One region of the Arthrobacter sp. JDC6 genome, then DNA from elsewhere that is predicted to be linked to it. Evidence: riboswitches for the same ligand, from Rfam matches in the RefSeq annotation. Region 1 holds a riboswitch; the other holds the start of a gene.

What was found. A riboswitch is a leader RNA that binds a small molecule or an ion and turns the genes downstream of it on or off. The one in region 1 is predicted to bind cyclic di-AMP.
Region 2: linked by a shared signal. The riboswitch ahead of ACV095_RS16640 (M23 family metallopeptidase) and the one ahead of ACV095_RS09270 (C40 family peptidase) in region 1 are both predicted to bind cyclic di-AMP.

What each region holds. Positions count from the first base shown of each region.
Region 1 is NZ_CM151278.1:1,976,328-1,983,791, reverse strand. It holds gene ACV095_RS09305 (DUF1918 domain-containing protein) at 1-76, opposite strand, end outside; gene ACV095_RS09300 (metallophosphoesterase family protein) at 150-656, shown strand; gene ACV095_RS09295 (glucose 1-dehydrogenase) at 813-1,706, shown strand; gene ACV095_RS09290 (DUF1810 domain-containing protein) at 1,743-2,189, opposite strand; gene ACV095_RS09285 (DNA alkylation repair protein) at 2,215-2,745, opposite strand; gene ACV095_RS09280 (TraR/DksA family transcriptional regulator) at 2,742-3,101, opposite strand; gene ACV095_RS09275 (aggregation-promoting factor C-terminal-like domain-containing protein) at 3,123-4,505, opposite strand; cyclic di-AMP (ydaO/yuaA leader) riboswitch at 4,766-4,936, shown strand; gene ACV095_RS09270 (C40 family peptidase) at 4,940-5,773, shown strand; gene ACV095_RS09265 (protein adenylyltransferase SelO) at 5,900-7,363, opposite strand; partial or broken gene ACV095_RS09260 (ribonuclease Z) at 7,347-7,464, opposite strand, start outside.
Region 2 is NZ_CM151278.1:3,590,416-3,597,879, forward strand. It holds gene ACV095_RS16610 (molybdopterin molybdotransferase MoeA) at 1-1,372, opposite strand, end outside; gene ACV095_RS16615 (DUF6457 domain-containing protein) at 1,369-1,665, opposite strand; gene mobA (molybdenum cofactor guanylyltransferase) at 1,662-2,336, opposite strand; gene ACV095_RS16625 (HNH endonuclease) at 2,432-2,932, opposite strand; gene ACV095_RS16630 (NlpC/P60 family protein) at 3,201-3,968, opposite strand; gene ACV095_RS16635 (C40 family peptidase) at 4,132-4,809, opposite strand; cyclic di-AMP (ydaO/yuaA leader) riboswitch at 4,880-5,059, opposite strand; gene ACV095_RS16640 (M23 family metallopeptidase) at 5,188-6,009, opposite strand; cyclic di-AMP (ydaO/yuaA leader) riboswitch at 6,022-6,246, opposite strand; gene ACV095_RS16645 (iron-dependent transcriptional repressor DtxR) at 6,372-7,073, opposite strand; gene serC (phosphoserine transaminase) at 7,367-7,464, shown strand, end outside.

The DNA of each region.
Region 1 (7,464 bases):
GAATCACCCCATGCCGGTCCGAGGACCCCACGGTCCTGCCGTGCACGACAATACGGTCGCCTTGGGCTGCCTCCATGGCAATCACCTCCCAGCCCCCAGATTACGACTCGTGGCCGCGTGGGAACAGGGCACCATGGCAGGATTCCGGTATGCCGTTGAACCTCATCCTGCTCGCCGATACCCATATACCCAAACGCGCCAGGGACCTGCCGGAACAGGTGTGGTCCGCCGTCGAAAATGCCGATGTCGTATTCCACGCGGGCGACTGGGTGGAGGCAGCCCTGCTGGACGAATTCGAACGCCGGAGCAACCGGCTGCTGGGTGTTTTTGGCAATAACGATGGGCCCGAATTGCGCCGGCGCCTGCCCGAAACGGCAACTGCCAACCTGGACGGAGTCCGCTTTGCGGTGGTCCATGAGACGGGGCCGGCCAAGGGCCGCGAAGTGCGGTGCGATGCGCTCTTTCCCGACGCCGATGTCCTGGTGTTCGGCCACAGCCACATCCCGTGGGACACGGTGTCGCCGAACGGCCTGCGGCTGCTGAACCCCGGGTCGCCCACGGACCGCCGCCGCCAGCCGGCGTGCACGTTCATGGAGGCCACGGTCGACGGCGGTCAGTTGGCCGAGGTCCGGCTGGTCACGGTCCAGCGTGACTGACCCGCCGCGCCGCTTGGCATGAGGCGGCCTCTCTGCCTAGGCTAGGAACCGTAAGCATGCTTAGCTTTTTGCCTTCCTGTAACGGCGCAAATCGCGGGCTGCTTCAGTACCCGGGGCGACGAACCAGCCCGTGTCCGCACGACCAGGAGGACCACCATGACTGACCAGTACACCTTCCGCAATCCCGTGACGGCCTACGAAAAAATCTCCCCGCCCAGGCAGCACCAGCCCGAGCCGGGGCTGGATGCAGAACTCGAACCCAAGGCCGACCTGGGCGAGGAGACCTACCGCGGCACCGGCCGGCTGGAAGGCCGCCGGGCCATCGTCACCGGCGCGGACTCCGGCATCGGGGCCGCGACGGCGATCGCCTTTGCAAGGGAAGGCGCCGACGTCGTGCTGTCCTACCTGCCGCAGGAAGAAGCGGACGCCTCGCGCATCGCCGGAATCATTGAAGCGGCCGGCCGCAAGGCCGTCAAGGTGCCCGCTGACCTCAAGGATTCGGCGGCATGCCGCGACCTGGTGGAAACGGCGGTGGCGGTCCTGGGCGGGGTGGATATCCTGGTCAACAATGCCGGGAAACAGGTGGCCCAAGAGGACCTGCAGGACATTTCCGACGAGCAGTTCGACCACACCCTGAAGACCAATGTCTACGCGATGTTCTGGGTGACCAAGGCCGCCGTGCCGCATATGCCTGCGGGTTCGACCATCATCAACACCACGTCCATCCAGGCCTACAACCCGTCCCCCACCCTGGTGGACTATGCCACCACCAAGGCGGGCATCAACAACTTCACCAAGGGCCTGGCCCAGCAGCTTGCGCCCAAGGGCATCCGGGTGAACGCTGTGGCCCCCGGCCCCATCTGGACGCCCCTGCAGGTCAGCAGCGGCCAGCCCAAGGAGCAGCTGCCGGAGTTCGGCCAGTCCACGCCCCTGGGCCGTGCCGGCCAGCCCGCCGAACTGGCCCCCGCCTACGTCTTCCTGGCGTCGCCGGAGTCCAGCTACGTCGTGGGCGAAACGCTGAACGTCAACGGCGGCAGCCCCACGCCCTAACAGCCAGCCGCGCTCCGGCTGCCCCGGTCCGTGTGGTCAGCCGGCTGCGTCCTGCGCCGCCAGGAGCTCGTCGGTGGCAGGGTCCGGCTCGCCGTTGAAGAACTGGGCCAGGACAGTCTTGAACACTGTTTCTCCGGGTGCTGCCCGGAGGAACAGTGTCATGGAGGAGCGGAGTTTCCTGGCGTCGATGCCACCGAAGATGTCCTCGGCCGGCTGGTCGGCATGGTTGGCCAGGACCGTGGCACACTCGAGAAGCCGCGGGCCCAGGACTTCGTGGTCCAGGTAGGCCCGGGCTTCAGCCAGTGAAGAGATGGCGTATTTACGTGACATGGCGCTCTGCCCCAGCCCGGCAATCTGCGGGAAGATGAACCACATCCAGTGCCCGGACTTCCGGCCGACCTGCAGCTCCCCCAACGCCTGGTCATAGGTTCCGCCGGTGTTTTGGGCGGCAACAAATCGCCCAAGATCAAACGGCTCATTCATGTGGATCTCCTTCATTCGTCCGCTTTTAGAAAGTCAGTTCCTTCATGAGGGCAGCGGCCGCCGCCTGAAGATGGGCGTCCGGGTCCCCGCTCCACCGTTCCACCACACCGCGGGCCCGCTGCCGTTCACGCTCCCCCAGCCCTGCCAGCAGCGGCATCAGGACATCGGAGAGCAGGGGCGCGGTCAGATCCGCTGTGTGGGCGGAGCGGAGGAAGCCTTCCAGCCGGGTCAGGTCCGAATGCTGCAGGAGCCGCACCCGTGACTGCAGCAGCACCACGGCGGCAAGGCGGCGCTCGAAAACCGGGCGGGAGCCGGGCCCCGGCTGTCCCCAGAGGGCAGAGGCCAGCATCACGCTTGCGTCGTGGTCCAGGTCCTTGAATTTGCGCAGGGCGTCGCGCACAGTTCCACGGACGGCGCCCACGGAGGAACCATACGAGGCCAGCACACCGCCCAGGCGGTGTGCGACGTCGTCCGCGCGGTACCAGGCGCCCTCATTCTGGAGGGTACGGTCAACAAATTCCGCCGCAGCGGACACCACGTCCGCCGTGCCGGTCACCGCGCGCGCCCCGCGGAGGCGTGGTGGATGCAGAACGGGGTCCAGGGCCGGGCTTCCAGCCTGCCCTCGGCGATGGGTTCCCCGCACACCGCACAGATGCCATAGGTCCCCGCGGCCAGCCGGGCCAGGGCAGCTTCAATCTGGTCCAGCCCCGCCGAGCTTTGTTTCAGCAGCGCCGATGCCTGTGACAGCTCGAAGGCGATCGTGGCGCCCTCCGGATCGTGTTCGTCGTCGACGTTGGAGTCCTGGCGGGCCGAATTCGCAGCGTCGATGTCCGCCCGCAGCGCCGGCAGCAGCGCCATCCGCCGCGTCCGCTCATCTTCGAGCAGTGCACGGAACCGTTCGAAATCTGGCATGGGGAAAGCCTAGCGCGTCAGTCAGTACCAGTTCAGGGATACGGAATGGTTCCATGCCCCGCAGGGCGACCCGTAGCGGTCACGGATGTAGCCCAGGCCCCATTCGATCTGCGTCCGGTAGCTGGTCAGCCAGTCGCTCCCGGCGCTGGCATACTTGCCGGGCGGCAGTGCCTGGGCAATTCCGTAGGCCCCGGACCACGCGTTGGTGGCGGTGGTCAGCCAGTTGGATTCCTTGGTCCACAACTGGGCCAGGCACAGGAACTGGTCCTGGCCCCAGCCGAAAGCGGCAAGGCGTCCGGACGCGTAGCTTTTCGCCCCTGCCGGATCGTTGACCGCTCCACCGGGAATGGAAGGCACGACGACGGCGGGCGGGCTGGGAAGGGCCGGCTCGGCTGGCGGCGCCTCCGGAACGGAAGGGACAGGGTTGGCCGGCGGAGGGTTGGCCGGCGGAGGGTTGGCCGGGACAGGATTGGCAGGGGCTGGATTCACCGGGACAGGATTGCCGCCCACGGCGGCTGGGGCGGCTGGTGCGGGCGGCCTGGGCTGCTGGGCGGCCGCCGCGGCGGCCCTGGCGGCCGCTTCGGCCTGGCGGCGGGCCTGCTCCTCCGCTGCGGCGCGCTTGGCCGCCTGGGCCGCCTCGTAGGCAGCCAGCGCAGCCTGGCCTTGGCGGTACTCCCCCTCAAGCGCCGCCGTCGTCCCTTTCAGGGCGGCAAGCTGGGCCGTTAGCTCGCCGCCGTGCCGCTGCTCCTCGGCCACCTGCCGTGCCAGTGCGTCCCTGGCGGAACTGGCTGCCCCGGCTTTTGCCTTTGCCTCCCCGGACAGGCGCTCCCGTTCGCTCCTGGCAACCTTTTCCTGCTCCACCAGGGCAGCGGATACCTTTCCGGCCGCCGCCGCCTTGACCACCAACGCGGCCGTCTTGTCCCCCACGAGCTTGACGAGGTTGAGGCCCTGGACGCTGTTGGTCCCCAGGGCGTCCAGCGCCACGAAGAACCCGGCGTTGGTCCCGCCTGTCTTGTACGACTGCACGGCCAGGGCGCCGAGGTCCTTCCGGTACCGGGCCACTTCGTCGTTTGCGCGGGCGGCCCGTGCGGACAGGGTTTCCAGGCGTGATGTGGCTGACTGGAGCTCTGCATCCGCGGCAGCGTATTCGGCGGCCGACCGTACGGCTGCGTCCCCGGCTGCCTCCGACTGCGCCTGCAGGCCGGTCAAGAGCCCGTCGATGGTGGCAATTTCTGCAGCTTTTGCCGCTTCGGACGACTGCGCCTGCTGCACATCCGACCAGGAGGGATATCCGCCGGGCGGCGGCTCCTCCGCTGCGGCCGGCAGCACGGTGGCGGCGGCCAGGGCGATGGCCAGCACGCCACCGAGGAGCGGGATCCCTCGGCTGGTCACGAACAGGGGCATAGTCCCGAAGCTTACCGTCCGGCGCGGCCCCCGAGGGCGCGTCCGTGGCCACATTGTTACCGTTTGCAGCGATAAAGACCCTGCCTGCATCGGTCGAGGTCACCGCCCGAAATGCGAAGTACATCAAGACGTTTGCGCAATTGAGAGGGGAGCCTCGTATGTTATCCAAATGTGACAATCGGGGGCAGCGCGGGTTATGGTCGTTTGGTGTCCCTCTCAGACGGGACATTCCCGTCAGCATGCCGAGCCCTGCCGCTGATCATGGGATTCAACCGCTTTCCGTTTGGCAGGGACGGGGGAACCAAGTTTCTACGGCCACATGTGGCCTTGGGGTTAAGTCGTTAGCGCCTCCGCCCGCGGAGCCAGCTACCGGCCGGGTATCTCCAGCCCGAACCCGACAGCTCACCCCGCAGGCATGGGAGAGGCGATCAACTGTGTCAAAAATTTCCACCACTGCCCGTCACCGCGCGACTCCGGCCCGCTCCATTGCGCTCGAGGGCCTCGCCGTAACCGCCAAGTCCCAGGCCCGTTCGCTGGGCCGTCCGGCGCTTGCCGTTGCTGCAGCGTCCGGTATTGCCTTTGGCGTCGGAGCCCCGGCCCATGCAGGTGTCACCGGCCCGGACACCACTGAGAACACCAGCGTCCAGGCATACTCCGCACCTGCCCCGGCAGCAGCACCCGTCGCAGCAGCAGGAACCGTCCACACGGTGGTGTCCGGCGACACCATCGGGGCCATCGCGGCCGCCCATGGCGTCAGCCTCAACGACGTCCTGGCCGCCAACGGACTGGGACTGTCCTCCATCATCTACCCCGGTGACCAGATCCAGATCCCCGGCGCTGGCCACACCGCAGCCCCGGCGCCGGCAGCAGCTCCCGTCCAGACGGCAGCCACAACCGCACCGGCAAACACCGGCATGAACATGTCCTACGCCTCAGCCGCCCCGGCGGCGTCCACCGGCACCGGGACCGGCGCTGCCATCCTGGCATCCGCTTACAGCCAGGTCGGCGTGAACCAGGACTGCACCGCAATGGTTGAGAAGGCCCTGCGCTCCGTCGGCAAGTCCGTCGGCGACCTGGCCCCCACGCAGTTCTTCCAGTACGGAACCGTTGTCGGCGCTCCCGCCCCCGGCGACCTGATCATCACCTCCGGCCACGTGGGCGTGTACGCCGGCAACGGCCAGGTTGTGAGCGGCGGCGTCAACGGCTACAGCACCGAGGTCCACTCCATCAGCTGGCTCGGCGGCTACTCCGCAGTCCGCGTAGCCTAGCCTTCGCAACGCTTTGGCAGCAGCAGGCTGGTACTAAACAGCAAAGCTGTTCTTAGACAGGAGGGCGGCAGCCGGGTATTCCCGGCTGCCGCCCTCCTGTCATTTCCGCACCGTACCGCTGAACAGTCACGTCCCGCAGAAGGTCATGTAGGTGCCGAAATCCTCAGGGGCACCTTCGGCGTAGCGTTCCAGGCCCGGCCGCTCGGCGAAGGGGCTGCCGACGGCCTCGAGCAACTGCTGCAGGGGAGCCAGGTTTCCGTCAGTGGCGGCGGACAGCGCCTCTTCCACGAGGTGGTTCCGCGGAATATAGGCAGGGTTCACGCTGTCCATCAGTTCCGCGTCGGGCCCCAGGGCCTGCCACCGCTCCGCCCAGGCGTCGAACGCTTCAAGGTCCAGGACCATGCCGCGCACGGGACGGAGGTCCCCCCGCGCGGCCTTGCCCAGGTTCCGGAAGAACAAGGTGTAGTCCACCGGCCCGTCCTTCAGGATGGCAATGGCACCGTCCACCAGGGCGGAGGCGGCGTCGCTGTCCGCATCCCCCGACAGGCCCAGCTTGGCCTTCATGCCGCCGGACCACGCCTGGCTGTACTGTCCGCGGAATCCGCCAAGTACCTCCACCGCGGGGGCAACCGCCTTTTCCTGGTCCCCGTCGATCAGCGGCAGCATTGCCTCCGCCAGCCGTGCAAGGTTCCATTCGGCCAGCACCGGCTGGTTGGCGTAGGCGTAGCGTCCGCTGACGTCGATGGAACTGTAGACAGCGGCGGGATTGAACACATCCATGAACGCGCACGGGCCGTAGTCGATGGTTTCCCCTGAGATGGTCATATTGTCCGTATTCATGACCCCGTGCACGAACCCCACCAGCATCCACCGGGCCACCAGGTCCGCCTGGGCGGAGACCACCGAGGCGAACAACTCCAGGTAGGGGTTTGGGGCGCCGGCAGCGTGCGGGTAGTGCCTGCCGATGGCGAAATCCGCCAGCCGCTTCAGCAGCTCGAAGTTTTCCGTGGCCCGCGCGTACTGGAAGCTGCCGACGCGCAGGTGGCTGCCGGCAACCCGCGCCAGGACCGCACCGGGCAGCATGCCGTCACGCCTGACCTGCCGGCCAGTTGCCACGACGGCGAGCGAGCGGGTGGTGGGAATGTGCAGGGCATGCATGGCTTCACTTACCACGTACTCACGGAGCATGGGCCCGACGACGGCACGTCCGTCCCCGGCGCGGGCAAACGGCGTGCGCCCCGAGCCTTTGAGATGGAGGTCCAGGAGGCGGCCGCCTTTGTCCGTGACCTCACCAAGCAGCAGGGCGCGTCCGTCGCCAAGCAGCGGAGAGTAGCCGCCGAACTGGTGGCCCGCGTAGGCCTGCGCCACCGGGGTGGCGCCCGCCGGAACGTGGTTGCCCACCAGGAGCCGCACCCCTTCGGGACTGCGAAGGTACCCTGGGTCCAGGCCCAGGTCGCGTGCGAGCCTGTCGTTCAGGACCAGGAGCTCGGGGCTGGGGGCTTCCTCGGCCTGCCAGGGAACGGCGAGTTCCGACAGTTCCCGGGCGAAACGGCCGTCAAAAGTGACCGTGGATTCAGCTGCTGCCGTCATGGCTTAACCCTATCGCCGTAGTTCCGCCCGCTGCTTCCCGTGCCGGTTGCCGGCGGCGGGGAACGGCAATGTGCTGCAGGTCCTCAGCGGCAATGACCGTG
Region 2 (7,464 bases), 1.6 Mb from region 1:
GCGGCCCCCATGGCAGGGCGAACGCGGGCACCGGCTCGCCGAGCTGCACGCCGTGCGGTGGCACTACCAGCACACCGTCCGCGGCGGCGAGCCCGCGCATCATCCCTGGCCCCGTATGCTGCGCCGGGGACGCCATGCCGTACAGCAGCCGGAACGGCATCAGCCGGGTACGCCCGGGGTCCGGCTCGATCATGGTCCCGCACGGCACCTCCTCCACCGCCGGCATGGGACGGTGTCCCAGTGCGGCCAGCAGCGGGGCCCCCACAGTCGAAAGGGCCATCATGGCCGCGAGCGGGTTGCCGGGAAGCCCCAAAACGAAGCGTCCGTCGGGCAGTTCGGCGAGCACGGCAGGGTGGCCGGGCCGCATGGCCACGCCATCGATGATGAGCCGGCCGCCGAGTTCGGCCACTGCCCTGCGGAGGTGGTCCGTTCCCGAGCGCCCGGTGCCACCGGTAGTAATGACGACGTCGGCCGGCAGGTCCGGCGCGTCCGGCACCTCCGGCAGCACGTCCTCGAGCGCCGCAAGCCATTCGTCATAGGAGTCGCCGATCCGCTGCTGCCCGCCGGGTATGCCGCCCAGCATGGCGACGACATCCGGCAGCTGCGGGCCGAAGGTGTCGCGCACCTGGCCCGGGGCCGGCGTGCCGTGTTCCACCACTTCGGACCCGGTCAGGACCAGGCGCACCACGGGCTTTCCCTGGACCTGCACATCGTCGTAGCCTGCCAGCGCGGCAAGTGCCAGGTGGGCGGGATTGAGCTCCACCCCCGCCTTGACCAGGATGTCCCCTTCCAGGGCTTCCTCCCCGGCTTTCCTGATGTGCTCTCCCGCGCGGGGCTCGCCCGGGCGGGCCTTGCCCCCGGTCATCAGGAGTGGGAGTCCTTCATCGTCCTGGCCAAGGACTGCGCTCTCGGTGCGAAGCACTGCCTTGCCGCCTGCGGGGATCAGGCCGCCGGTGGCGATGGGGCTGGCCTGGTGCGGTGCCAGCCGGGTGCCGGGTTCCACCGGGATCCAGGGGCCGCTTCCGTTGACCACCCAGCCGTCCATGGCCGAGGACGCATAGTGGGGCATGTCCTGGAGGGCCACGATGTCCTGGTCCAGTTTGCGGCCCAACGCGATTCGCAGTGCCACTGGTCCGGGAGGAATGGGGGTTCCGGCGTCGAACGCCGTCTGCCGGGCCTCTTCCCACGTGTGGGCGGCATGGTGCTGGCCCGCATGCCCTGCTTCCGCCGTCCCGGCTTGGACTGCGCCGGAGTCAGTGGTTCCGGGTTCAGTGGGTCCGGGTTCAGTGGGTCCGCGTCCAGCTATGCCGGCCGGCCCTTCCGCTTCGCTGCCAGGTGGCGCTTCCGGATCGCTTTGGGGTTCCGCGGTCATTCGCCGGGAGTCCCGGCGGCAGCCTCGGCCTCGTAGTCCTTTGCCAGTGTGCGGGCAACGGCCAGGGCCGCATCCATTGATTCAGCGTCCATCTCCCTGCCGGGAGCCGCAGCCAGGCCCGCAGCGAACCCGGCGATGAAAGTGGTGAGCGGAGCGGCTGGCCGGACCACAGCATGGGCGGCGACGCCCGCAAGCGCCAACACCGCGTTGACGTCCACCTGGACGTCCTCAAGGTTGTACGCCTGGAGAAGTGCCCTGCACCACTCTTCCAGTGTTTCGTCCTGGCTCTTCACGAATTGCCTCCCACGTTTGCTCCGCCCGTCTGCCGGTCCTGGCGTTCACTCTGGTTCCCGGCGGCAATCCCCAGCGCGGCAGCGTCATCCCAGGTATCCACATCGGAGGTGGACCCGGCAGGGACTGTGACAAGCTGCACGTCCAGATTAGCAAGGAGCGACCTGACAGAGCCGTTGACCAGCGCCCCGCGGGCAGCGAGGTCCCTGCACGCCTTTGTTAACTCAGGCGTGCGGTAAAAACCCACCAGTGGCTGTGGGCGGTTGCCTTCGGCAGCCATGACATTTGCCGGGTTCGCCGCCGTGGACATCTGCAAAGCTTCCTGAAGCGCTGCCACCGCTTGGGATGCCAGCGGCATGTCGCAGGCCAGCACCAGGAGGTAGGGCGCATCCTCGCCGATGTCCGCCAGCGCATCCAGCCCGGCCGCTATGGCTGCCGCCGGGCCCGCGAAGTGCGGCTGCTCCCTGCAGCTCAGCAGGTTGGGAGGCCAGATTGGCAGGGAAGCCATCTCGCCCACAACTGCCACATGCCGGGCCCCCGCGGCGGCAGCGACAGCGCGTTCGAGGAGGGATTGGCCTTGGAAGACGAGCGACTGCTTGGGTACGCCGCCCAGCCGCGATGACCTCCCCCCGGCCAGGATCACGGCATCAAAGGCAAGCCCGTTCACTTCCACTCCCCCAGCCTAGCGACCGGCAGCGTAGGGGCCGCACTGCGGGTCAGAACGTCCGGCGCACCGGAGCATCACGGCAACTCAGGCAGCGCGGGGTGTCAGGCAGCGCGTTCCGGAAGCAGGAAGGGGTCCCAGGCCGGCGTGGGCTTCTCCAGTTCCTTGATCTGCCAGATGGTTCCGTGCGGCGGTTCGGGCACGAACCGCAGGGTCCATCCCATCTCGGCTGGAGTGTGGTCGCCCTTGACGTTGTTGCAGCGCAGGCAGGCGGCCACCAGGTTCTCCCACGAATCGGCCCCGCCCCGGGACTTGGGGTGAACATGGTCAATGGTGTGCGCCGCTTTCCCGCAGTAGGCGCATTTATGCCCGTCGCGCCGGAGTACGCCCCTGCGGCTGACGGCCGTGGAGTGGTTGTACCGGGGCCGGATGTAGCGGTTGAGGAGGATCACGGACGGGCGGCCCAGAATGTCAGTAGGGCCCACCACGGGGTCGTCACCTTCGGCCACCACACTTGCCTTGCCCGTGAGCACAAGCACCAGCGCCCGGCGGAAAGTAATAACCGCCAGCGGTTCATATCCAGCATTCAGAACGAGAGTGCGCATGCACTTACCTCTTCACGGCCGCACCCGTCAGGGGCACGAGGGCCGGCTGCCCTCGGCATGTCCGGGCTATGGATCGACATCACAAGAGTAAACAAAGAAGTGCAGAATCGGGTAATCGCCACTCTGGAGCAGGACAACGGCTGGACACCGCGGGAGGGTCGGCCGCGGGCGGCGCGGGCCGATTAAGCGCGAAGGACCCCCACCGGGATGGCGGGGGTCCTTGGGGGCATTGCCAGGCCTGCGGCCGTTCAGGCCTGCCTTGGGATGCTTAGTTGACGCGGATGAACACGGGGCCGGAACCCACGTTTGCGCTGAAGACCACAGTCTGGTTTCCGTTGTAGCCGCCGTGGACTGCCATGCCGTTTCCGGCGTAGACAGCAATGTGGGCCATGCCCGCGCCGCCGTCAGCGTAGTAGATCAGGTCGCCCGGCTGCGCTTCGGCTGCACTCACGGTGCGGCCCAGGGACAGGTAGCCGGCGGGCCAGTCATGGAAGTGGATGCCGACGGCGGCCAGCGAGTTGGTGACCAGCATGGTGCAGTCCTGCATAACGCCGAGCTGGGCGTAGGCGGCCGAGAGGATTGCAGCGCCCTTGCCGCTGGCGGAAGCCTGGGCAGCGGGAGCGGCCGGAGCAGCAGCGGTGGCAACCTTGGCGGTGACCTTGGGAGCCGCAACGGGCTCGGCGGCAGGAGCAGCTTCCTGCACCTCGACCTGGGGCTCAGGCTCGGCGACGGGAGCCGGCGTGGTGGTGACAGCGGGCTTCTCGTAGCTGATGGCGATGGTGGAAGCCGCGGAAATCGGGGCGTCGATTGCGGATTCAACTTCCAGTGCGGACGCCGGAGCGGAATCACGCTTGACGTTGGCGTCGGCAGCGTTGGCCGCGATGCCGCTGGTCAGGACCAGGCCGGAAGCGGCAGCGATAACCGCAGCCTGGCGGCCCATGCCGCCTGCGTTGTCGCTGACGGCCTTTGCAATAACAGCGATCGAGTTGGTTTTGGTGACCTCGGCGCGATGCCGTGCGGTGGCACGAGTCGTCATCAGTTCTCTCTTTCGTTTTTCCCTCAAACCGCTTGTAGGCAGGCGAAGGTTGTTGGACGCGCCGGCATCTTGGGGGTACGTCGGCGCGTCCCGAACGGGGATGTGGTTTCTAGCGAAAAAGCCTTGGGCAAAGAAATAGCCCTTGGAGCGTTAAGCCCAAGAACTAGTTGCCGTAGTGGTAGTACGAGGAGGTGCCAGTGGCTGCAGGCGAGTGGAGCAGCGTGCCCTGGGAGGGGTTGAGTGCGCTGATCATCATGCCGTTGCCGACGTAGATGCCGACGTGCGCGCCACCGTTCTGGACAACCAGGTCACCCGGCTGCGGGGTGGAGGTGGGAGTCATGATGCTCCACGCATTGGTGCGGGGGATGCTGATTCCGGCCTGGGCGTAAACCCACTGCACGAACCCGGAGCAGTCCCAGCCGGTGACCGGGCTGGTGCCGCCCCACACGTAGGAGTGGCCGATGCCGGTGTAGGCGATGGCAGCGATGCCCGAGGTTGCCGCAGCGGATACGGTCTCCGCCGTCTTGGCGGCCGGAGACGCCTCCTGGCCTGCAGTGGTGGCGCGGTTCGCCGAGGCCGTGGACTGGGTACGCACCGCTTCCACCTTCGGAGCAGCGGTGGTCTTGACGACCGGACGCTCGAAGGACACCGTGGCCGTGGGTGCGGCCGTGACAGCGAGGGCTGCCTGGGACGAGCCGGACTCGGTGGAGGCAGAGACACCGGCCGTGGTGTCAGCTGCCGTGGCGGGCAGGCCCATGCTCAGGATGAGGCCGGAAGCCGCTGCCACAACGGCAGCCTGGCGGCCTACGGTCCCGGCATTTGCACTGACGGCCTTGGACATGGCGTCCAGGGGGTTGGTGCGAACCGTTTGCGCACGGTGGCGCGCAGAATGATGGCGTGAAGACACGAAGGTAGCCTCTCCCAATGCCTGCGAGGTGAGCTGTCGGATTCGGATGGGAGTCACCCGGCCACGCTGCTTCCTGGGAAGCTTGTGACTTAACCCCAAGGCCTTCTGAACATGAAGGCCAAAATTGGTTCCCCCGCCCCTGCCAGACGATGAAATGCGAACGGACCTTGAGCGGTGGCAGAGTTAGGCAATCCACTCAAGAGCGTCAACTTCGGAAAAGTTGACGCGAGTTAGACGGTACAGCAGTTTTGCTTCAATGTCACATTCAGGTCACGGCGCGTCGCGGACATGTGAGAGCGGGCAACCATTTGGCTACAGCCAGCCCATGGGATCGACAACTTCGCCATTGACCTGCACCTCGAAGTGGAGGTGGCAGCCAGTGGATGCGCCCGTGGTACCGCTCAGTGCCACCACGTCCCCGCGGGAGACGGTCTGGCCCACCTTGACGTTGAAGGACGAGAGATGGTTGTAGGTGGTCTCCAGCCCGTTGCCGTGGTCAATGACCACGCGGTTTCCGCCACCGAACTGGTGCCAGCCGGCAAAGGTCACGGTACCTGTCGCGGCGGCCAGGACCGAGGTCCCGCACTGCGCCACGAAGTCCTGGCCCCGGTGGAAGTCTCCGGAGCCTCCGGTGATCGGACTGACCCGGTAGCCGAAGGGGGAAGCGGTGGTGAGGGAGGCGAGGGGTGCAGCCAGGGTGCCGGCCGAAGCGGCACGCGTGACGGAGCCGGCGGACTGGGCGCTCAGGAGTTGCTTCAGCTTCCCGTCCGGGTCGGCCTGGGTCACCACGGCCGACCGGCTGAAGTCGATCTGTGCTCCGACATCGGCCGAGATCTGGGGCTGGGGGCTGACGGCGGACGCGGCCATGGGGGCACTGCCGGCGGCATCCGTGGCCATGACGGGACTCGTGGCGGGCACCGTGACCGTCAGCACCAGGCCTGTGGCGGCAAGGGCAATGCCGGCTTTTTGGCCAATACCGCTGGCGGCGGCAAACTCCGTCATCTGCCGGAAGGGACCCCGGCGGCGGCGCGCGTCACGATGCAGGTCGCGGGGGCGCTCCGCTGCGACAACTTCGGCAACCCGGGGTGCCGAAGGGGGGCCGGCCGCGCGGCGGCGGCCCCGGGAGGTCTGCATGGTCAAGAAGGGTTCCTCTCTGGAAGAAGCCTGCGGAGTTAGCTGTCGGATTCGGGTCAGAGAGATCAAAGACCCGGTCCGCCTTAGGCAAGCTTCTGCACAGGGGGTATTCCCGGAAGAATCCTTCACTGGAGAGGCTTGCTGCTGACGGACTTCACCCCAAGGCAGTCCCCCGCTGCCGCTTGTGGTTCCCCCGCCTCTGCCAGTAACGACTCGTGCACCTGGCCCGCTGGCAGAGCTCGGCTCCGGATCAGGTAACGCTTATGTATCAACGCTTGGTTCCACTATAGGGGCTTAAGACCCTAGGTAACAATTCCGTTACCTTTGCGTGGTTGCCCCTCTGTGGGGTATGGGCGCCCCGATCAGGGCTGGCTGATGGCCACAAAGACGTGGGCGGCAACCTCGGGCGGCAGCTCCAATGCGCCTTCGATTCCAGGGACCCGCACGGAGATGTATTCGCCCACGCGTTCCAGCGCCACGGCGGCACCCGGCCGGATACCGCCCTCGTCCAGCTGCGCCAGCAGTTCCGGTTCCACCTGGATCGGCTCCGCCAGGCGGCTGATGGTCACTCCGGAGGCGGGCCCGTAATTCTTCATCGCTTCCACCAGGCTGATGGCGCCGTCGGCAAAGCCGGGCCCCGCCTGGCCGCCCAGCGCCGCAAGGCCAGGGATGGGGTTGCCGTACGGCGACTCGGTGGGGTGGTCCAGCATCTCGTAGATGCGGCGCTCAACGCGCTCGCTCATGACATGTTCCCAGCGGCAGGCTTCGTCGTGGACGTAGGCCCAGTCCAGGCCAATGACGTCTGCCAGCAGGCGTTCGGCCAGCCGGTGCTTCCGCATGACCTCCGTGGCGCGCTTGCGGCCCGTGTCCGTGAGTTCCAGGTGCCGGTCGCCGGATACGACCACCAGCCCGTCCCGCTCCATGCGGCCGATGGTCTGGGAAACGGTGGGACCGGAGTGGCGCAGACGCTCGGCGATACGGGCCCGAAGGGCAACGATGTTTTCTTCCTCAAGCTCCAGAATGGTCCTGAGGTACATCTCCGTAGTGTCGATCAGATCCGTCATCCAGCTCAGCTCCTCGAGCGCAGTACCTTGCGTTGTCCCACCGTATCGCCTCTTCGCGCAAAGTAGTCCGGGGGAAAGCTTAGCCTATTTTGACTTTGTCCGAATAGCCGCGCCCCGAGGGGCTGCGCGGGGACGGTACGTCTCACTGTCCGGACTATGACGGGCCTGGCTCCCGCCCCCGGCGGCGGTTCAGGCAGAATGGGAATGGCCCGCAGCGCAGCCACCGGCGCTGCCGGCCACCGACCGCCCGCCCTTCCGGACCAAACTTTTGTCCCCGCCGAATTGGAGCACCTGTGAGCGACACCAGCATCACGATCCCCGCCGACCTCCTGCCCCAGGACGGGCGGTTCGGAGCCGGCCCGTCAAAGGTCCGGCAGGAGCAGATCGACGC